DNA from 2 places in the Blautia sp. DFI.9.10 genome. Region 1 is predicted to be linked to the other one. Evidence: riboswitches for the same ligand, from Rfam matches in the RefSeq annotation. Region 1 holds a riboswitch; the other holds the start of a gene.
What was found. A riboswitch is a leader RNA that binds a small molecule or an ion and turns the genes downstream of it on or off. The one in region 1 is predicted to bind thiamine pyrophosphate.
Positions count from the first base shown of each region.

Region 2: it holds a riboswitch for thiamine pyrophosphate, as region 1 does, so the genes downstream of both, thiS (sulfur carrier protein ThiS) here and thiW (energy coupling factor transporter S component ThiW) in region 1, are expected to answer to the same signal.

Region 1 covers NZ_JANGAA010000022.1:7,061-11,211, forward strand. Annotated here, with positions in the region: gene arfA (arabinosylfuranosidase ArfA) at 1-476, shown strand, start outside; gene NE671_RS12580 (aldo/keto reductase) at 547-1,536, shown strand; TPP riboswitch at 1,859-1,961, shown strand; gene thiW (energy coupling factor transporter S component ThiW) at 2,299-2,853, shown strand; gene NE671_RS12590 (hydroxyethylthiazole kinase) at 2,816-3,718, shown strand; gene thiE (thiamine phosphate synthase) at 3,735-4,151, shown strand, end outside.
Region 2 covers NZ_JANGAA010000034.1:186-4,336, forward strand. Annotated here, with positions in the region: gene NE671_RS14870 (fibronectin type III domain-containing protein) at 23-1,141, shown strand; TPP riboswitch at 1,233-1,340, shown strand; gene thiS (sulfur carrier protein ThiS) at 1,589-1,792, shown strand; gene NE671_RS14880 (thiazole synthase) at 1,956-2,741, shown strand; gene thiH (2-iminoacetate synthase ThiH) at 2,935-4,151, shown strand, end outside.

The sequences.
Region 1 (4,151 bases):
TCGCCTGCATGGCACAGCTGGTAAATGTTATTGCGCCGATCATGACATCCGATACAGGCGCATGGCGTCAGACGATCTTTTATCCGTATATGCTGACAAGTGTGTTTGGAAGAGGAACCGTCCTTAATACACAGGTTCTCACACCGGTATACGAGAGCAAAACTTATGGCGAAGCGCCATATCTGGATTCTGTGTGTGTCTGGGATGAGGAAAAGGATACGCTGACGATCTTTGCAGTGAATAAGAGTCTGGATGAGGATATGGAAGTTTCCTGTGACTTAAGACAGTTTGAGGGATATAAGATCGTAGAGCATATTGTACTTAATAATGACGATCTTCAGGCAGCCAATACAGAGGCTCAGCCGGAGAATGTAGTTCCTGTAAAAGCCAGTGCAGAATGCTCAAAGCTGGACGGCGGAAAACTGGAAGCAGTTTTTGCAAAACACAGCTGGAATATGATCCGTCTTGCGAAATAAGGGCCGGTGAAGTATAGTAAAAGTAGTTACAGAAAATGTAAATCATGCTACATTATGGGAGGTCTTTTTTATGTACACACCTGCAAAGGAACGCTACGAAACTATGGAGTACAACCGCTGCGGTGAAAGCGGCCTGATGCTTCCGAAGGTGTCTCTTGGATTATGGCATAATTTCGGAGATACTTCTGATTATGAAAACATGAAGCAGCTGTGCTTTACAGCTTTTGACAATGGTATCACACAGTTTGACCTTGCCAATAATTACGGACCTGCCTATGGAAGTGCGGAACGGAATTTCGGCAAGATCCTGAAAGAAGAACTGATGCCATACCGTGATGAGCTGATCATCACAACAAAGGCAGGCTATGATATGTGGGAGGGCCCTTATGGAAACTGGGGCAGCCGCAAGTATCTTCTGGCAAGCCTTGACCAGAGCCTGAAGCGCATGGGTCTGGAATATGTGGATATTTTTTACCATCACAGAATGGACCCGGAGACTCCGCTTGAGGAGACTATGGGGGCGCTGGCAACAGCGGTTCAGCAGGGCAAGGCCCTTTATGTGGGACTTTCCAATTATGATGGAAAAACCTTAAGCCAGGCGGCAGCGATCCTGAAGGATCTGAAATGTCCCTTTGTGATCAACCAGAACCGGTATTCCATTTTTGACAGAACAGTGGAAGAAAACGGTCTCAAGAGAACCACCGGCATTTTGAAAAAAGGTCTGATCACCTTTAGCCCTCTTGCTCAGGGACAGCTGACAGACCGTTACCTGAACGGGATCCCGGAGGACAGCCGTATCCGCAAAGATGGAAGATTCCTTAAGGAAAGTGTGCTGACGCCGGAGCGTCTGGATCAGATCCGGAGACTGAACGATCTGGCAGCCCAGCGTGGAGAGAAGCTGGCTGATATGGCACTTGGCTGGCTGCTTCAGCATAAGGAAGTTACCAGTGTTCTGATCGGAGCTTCCAAGCCGCAGCAGATCCTTGATAATGTGAAAGCGATCCACTGTGCACCGTTTACAGCTGAGGAGCTGCGTCTGATCGACGAGATTTCAAAATAAGATTTATATACTTCCTGTTTTACTATGAAAAGTAGTGAAGCAGGGAGTTTTTTATGCCAAAATAATTGTTTAACTGAATTAGGAAAGTTTCCGGGTTACTGTTTACTGGTAATATTCCGCGAGGTGTTTTTTGTGAGCGAAGGTCACAGAAAACCCGAGACATACCGCGCGAATTTATGCGATTAGCATAAATTCTGTGCATCGCGAAGCGTGTTGCTGAGAACGGAGTGAACAGTAACGTCTCCGGCGGGAGTGCAAAGAGCAATAAGCAGTGGAGGTTTGACAACGGGATAGGTGTGTGCTATATTGAAAAACAGAAAAGAAAAGAGCCAGCGGGAGCTTGTGTGACAGGCTGAGAGGAAGATAGATCTTCGACCGTACCTGATTTGGGTAATGCCAACGGAGGGATTGTGATCTGAGAGCGTGTCTCCGTGGAGTTTGCCATGGGATGCGCTCTTTTCGGATGCAGGAATGGAACTGGAATGGTCTGACAATGGGGGGATGTGAAAGTGACAGAGACTGCATGTGGAGCTTCTGCGAAAGAGCGGGCAGGAAGGGGAGCGCCTTAATGTCTGGCAGGAGAGTGATATTCCGGAGGATTTTTCCGGAAGGATCATGTAAGCGATGGGAATCCGTGTTTTCGGAGTGAGAGGAAGTAAGGGAACTTCGACCGCCAAAATCTAAGGGCAGACTGCAGCAGACGGGAAGCTTTTGCCCGGATCTGACAGGGTTCTGCCTGATATTTCAGGGAGGAAAAACACTATGGAAAAACAAAGGATGCACACGCTTCGTATGGTAATGCTGGCAATGATGGTTGCGATCGGTGTCGTTATTTCACCGATCCTGAGGATTGAGGGAATGTGCCCCACGGCGCATCTTGTCAATATCGTATGCTCGGTTCTGATGGGACCGTGGTATTCCCTTCTCTGTGCGACCATGATCGGCGTGATCCGTATGATGTTCATGGGAATCCCGCCACTTGCACTGACCGGTGCAGTATTTGGCGCATTCCTTTCAGGTGTGTTCTACAGACTTTCCAAAGGCAAGATCATCTGCGCGGTGATCGGTGAGATCTTTGGAACGGGTATCATCGGATCCATGGTTTCTTATCCGGTGATGGCATTCCTGATGGGAAGAGGCGGACTGACAGCATTTTATTATACGCCGATGTTCCTTGCAGCAACCACAATGGGAGGATGTGTTGCCTATATTTTCCTGAAGGCTCTGAGTAAAGCAGGTCTTCTGGTGAAATTCCAGGCAGCTTTGGGTTCAAAAACATATGAGACAAAGAATTTTACAACTGCGAAAGCGAATTAAAGAAGAAAAGCCGCTGATCCATTGCATCACCAATCCGATCTCGATCCATGACTGTGCCAACGTGGTCCTTGCAGTAGGTGCAAGGCCGATCATGGCGGAGCATCCGGCAGAGGTGACAGGTATTACGGCATCGGCTGGTGCGTTGATGCTGAATCTCGGGAATATTACCGATGCCAGGATCGAGTCAATGAAGCGTTCTATGAGAACAGCGATGGAAAATAAGATTCCGGTTCTTCTGGACCTGGTAGGGGTTGCCTGCAGTGATCTCAGGCTGGATCTGGCACGGGAGCTTTTAAGGATCGGTCATCCGGCAGTGCTGAAGGGAAATATGTCAGAGCTTCTGGCTGTTTCCGGGCTGCCGTCTCATGCGATCGGAATCGATGCGGGTGTCGAGGATGCTCTGACTGAGGAAAATATCGATGGAGTCAGTGAAGTGCTTAAGGCTTTTTCCAGAAATAATCAGGCAATCGTGCTGGCTACCGGGAAACAGGATTTTGTTACGGATGGTGAACGGGTTGTTCTGGTACAAAATGGCAGTGCGGCGCTGTCCGGGATCACAGGAACCGGCTGTATGGTCGGTGCACTGACTGCGGCGTTTTTGCCGGGGTGCGAAGATAATATTGCGAAAGAGATGACGGATAGTATAGAGGCAGGTGTCTGGTCTGGCGTTGAGATGGAATTAAATGGGAGATCCGGGAATTATCTGGCTGCGGCAGTGCTTGGTACTGCACTTATGGGTATCGCCGGCGAGGAAGCGGAGAAGATTTCCCGCGGTCCGGGAAGCTTTCAGGTAAATCTGCTGGATGAGATCTATGGGCTTTCGGATCGACAGCTGCTGGATCTGTTGAAGATTGAAATGTACTGAAAAAGAGGGGATTAGGATGGATAGAAAAGATTTGGATGTAACGTTGTATCTGGTGACGGATAGTTCTTATCATACGGAGGAGTCTTTGCTCCGTACGGTTGAGGAGGCTTGTAAGGGTGGTGTGACTCTGGTCCAGCTTCGCGAGAAGAATAAGGGTGGACGGGAGTATCTGGATAAGGCTTTTAAGGTGAAGGAGATCACAGATCGTTACAATGTGCCGCTGATCATTGATGATCGTGTGGATGTGGCGCTGGCCTGTGATGCGGCTGGTGTGCATGTTGGAGCTTCTGATATTCCGGTTGCTGTGGCAAGGAAGCTGATGGGACCGGATAAGATCGTGGGGGCTACTGCCAAGACGGTGGAGGCTGCTGTGAAGGCTTATGAGGATGGTGCGGATTATCTTGGTGTGGGGGCGATTTATCCTACTACTACT
Region 2 (4,151 bases), on a different contig from region 1:
AAAGCAGAAAGGAAAAAAGCGTATGAGAAGAAATTGGAAAAAAGCTTTATGTGGCATTTTGACAGGTTTTATGCTTGCAACGGCGGCACCAGCTGCGGTTCCGGAGTTGATCAGTGCGACAGAAGTACAGGCGGCGATAAACGTAGCAACGCCGGCTATGTCTTCTATTAAGATCTCCGGCAGGAATAAGATTATTTTCAGCTGGAAACAGGTAAAAGGAGTTGCCGGATACCGGGTATATCGCAAGACCGGAAACAGCGGATGGAAAGCAGTAAAAACCCTCACAGGAAGCAAAAATGTTACGTTTACCGATACAAAAGTAAGTACCGGAGTAAGCTATACTTACACAGTGAGAGCTTACCGGAAATCCGGAAAAAATACGATCTGGAGTAGATATAATGAAAAAGGTCTGACAGCAATCGCAGGTCTGAATTATCTCACCCTGAATAAGACCAGCCTGACACTGGCATCGAAAAAAACTTATACACTGAAGATCAAAGGCACCAGTCTGAAACCGTCATGGAAGAGCAGCAACACAAATGTTGTCAAGATAACTTCTGTCGGAAAGATCACCGCGGTAAAAACAGGAACAGCGGTTATCACAGCGACTCTTGGTGGCAGAAAATTCACCTGCAAGGTTACTGTAAAGAATCCGACCTCGGCTAATACCAGATTGACGCAGAATTATAGCAAATTGAAAAAATACATCAGTCAGAAAGGCAAATATACTGAAGACGGAAATCAGTTTATAAATGTCAAAGTAGATAAAGAAAGTACTCTGATGATCGGTTATCTGAAGAAAGAAGATAAGATAGATATTGGGATGATGCTCTCTATGCCTTCAGATGGAATCCTTGCCGGACTGGATATTATCGGAAACTGTGTGAAATCTGATACGGTCAGTGTGAAGTCCGCCCTGTCTACAAATGAAGTCTTTCTGCTGGTGACTTCTTCTACAAAAGCATCTGCTTATAAAGGTCAGAATCTGACTTTCTTGTATACAAACGGAAAAAAAGCGATGACAGATCTGCAGGATTCTTCCAATATTATGATGAAAGCGACAATGAAAGTAGCAAATGATTATCTGAAAAAGAATTTAAATCTGACAATGAAAGATCTGGGATTCACTGCTTATAAATAAAAGTTACTGTTCACTCTGCAAATAAAACCGGCAAATAAAACCAAAATTTATTGTTCTTGACATGAAGCAGAATCGGAATTATACTAAACCATGTAAATAACAGGGGAGCTTGTGATGGCAGGCTGAGAGGAAGTCTTCAACTTCGACCCTTATACCTGATTTGGATAATGCCAACGTAGGAACGTATAAGATGAATTTACGGGAGATACTTTGGTGTATCTCCTTTTTTATTGGATGCGGATGTTTTTATCCGATTGAATACGTAAGATCAGGATTTACAGGGAAGGGATCAAGAGCGAATGCTTTTAACCCCGGTATCGACAATTGAATATTGGGAAATTTGAGAGTGAACTGAGTTCATGAAGGGGTGCACCACCGCGGGTGTATTTCTTTGTGAACTCTTTTTTATTGACGAATAGCTTTTGAAGTTTCCGGAAAGGAGAGATCATGATCACAGTAAATGGTGAAAGCAGAACATTGGAAAAGCCGGTGACAGTAACAGAATATCTGGAAGCATGTAACTATGTTCCGGTGCAGGTTGTAGTAGAGCTGAATGAAGAGATCATTAAGAGAGACACTTATGATACAACAGTACTGAAAGATGGCGATGTTGTGGAGATTCTGCAGTTTATGGGCGGCGGAAGCTGCTGATGTCGCTATAGAGATAAAATTAGGTATATATACCACGGCAGTAACTGACAGATAAGTTACTGAAAAAATGCAGATGAAGAATGATCTGGCAGAAGAAGGCGCTGGTTATAAATCGGTGGAGATATTTTCTGCAAACAGACATAAAGAAAGGTGGACATAAAAAATGGCAACAGCAAACACAAATGAAGACAAACTGATCCTGGGAGGCCATGAGTTTACTTCCCGTTTTATCCTTGGTTCCGGAAAATTTTCCCTGGAGCTTGTAAAAGCATGTATTGAAAAAGCAGGAACTCAGATCGTAACACTTGCCCTGCGTCGTGCAAATGAGGGTGGACTTGCGAACATTCTGGATTATATTCCGAAGGATGTTACGCTTCTTCCGAATACGTCCGGCGCCAGAAATGCAGAAGAGGCAGTCCGTATTGCAAGACTTTCCCGCGAGCTTGGCTGTGGAGATTTTGTAAAGATCGAAGTTATCCATGACTCCAAATATCTTCTTCCGGATAATTACGAGACCATCAAGGCAACAGAGATCCTTGCAAAAGAGGGCTTTGTAGTTATGCCATACATGTATCCGGATCTGAATGCAGCCAGAGATCTGGTGAATGCAGGAGCTGCCTGTGTAATGCCGCTTGGCTCTCCGATCGGTTCTAACAAAGGAATCTGTACAAAAGAATTCATCCAGATCCTTATCGACGAGATCGACCTTCCGATCATCGTGGACGCAGGAATCGGCCGCCCGTCACAGGCATGTGAGGCTATGGAAATGGGTGCTGCAGCAGTTATGGCAAATACAGCCATTGCAACTGCAGGAGACGTCCGTGTTATGGCGGAAGCCTTTAAGAAAGCTATTGAGGCAGGAAGAAGTGCATATCTTTCCGGTATGGGAAGAACTCTGGAGAGAGGTGCAAGTGCATCCTCACCGCTGACCGGATTTTTGCATGAGTAAAATAATGACAGTATATTGAAAGACTCGGAAATATACGGTTATTAAGGGGAAATCTGTGTAGCGAAAGCGGATTGCGAATATTCACTTGATGCAGATCAACCAGAGCAGAAAAGAAAACGAATGGCTAAAAACAGATACTGAAATATTACAAATTTGAAAATAATAAAAGTACGAGAGGAGCGACACAACAACAATGGCAGAAACAGTACAGGCCAGTCAGCAGGACGGCCATTTTAATGAAAGTATTGTAAATGAAGAAATTCTGGAAGATATGAAAAAGAACCGTATCGATCACATGAAGTACCTTCCGGATATGGAACAGCTGGAAGAATCTGATGTAATGGATCAGGTTATTTCCGCAATGAACGCATATGATTATGATAAGTACACAGAAGCGGATGTACGGAGAGCGCTTGTTCATGACAACCGTACACCGGAGGATTTTAAAGCACTGCTTTCACCGGCAGCGCTGCCTCTTCTGGAAGAAATCGCACAGGCTGCACGGATCGAAACAAGGAAACATTTTGGAAACAGTATCTGCATGTTTACACCGATCTACATTGCAAACTACTGTGAGAACTACTGTATTTACTGTGGATTTAATTGCCACAACAAGATCCGCCGCGCACAGCTGAATGCAGATGAGATCGAGAAAGAGATGGCAGCCATTGCAGAAACCGGACTCCAGGAGATCTTGATTCTTACCGGAGAGAGCAAAACGAAATCTAATGTGGAATATATCGGAAAGGCTTGTGAGATCGCCCGGAAATATTTCAAGGTAGTCGGTCTTGAGGTGTATCCGATGAATTCTGATGAGTACGCATATCTTCACAAATGCGGCGCAGATTATGTGACAGTTTTCCAGGAGACTTATAATTCTGATAAATACGAAACTCTGCATCTGGCAGGCCACAAGAGGATTTTTCCATACAGGTTAAATACACAGGAGCGTGCGTTAAAAGGCGGCATGCGAGGTGTTGGTTTTGCGGCACTTCTGGGACTGGATGATTTCCGCAAGGATGCTTTTGCAACGGGATATCATGCATATCTTCTGCAGAGAAAATATCCACACGCAGAGATCGCTTTTTCCTGCCCGAGACTTCGTCCGATCATCAACAACGACAGGATCAACCCGAAGGATGTACACGAACCGCAGCTTTTGCAGGTAGTTTGTGCATATCGTCTGTTTATGCCGTTTGCAAGTATTACTGTATCCACCAGAGAGTGTGAGCGTGTCCGTGACAATCTGGTGAATATCGCAGCAACCAAGATCTCTGCAGGTGTCAGCACCGGAATCGGAAGCCATGTGGATGATATTGAGGATAAAGGTGATGATCAGTTTGAGATTTCCGACGGAAGGTCTGTGGACGAAGTCTTCAACGCCCTGAAAGACCACGGACTGCAGCCAGT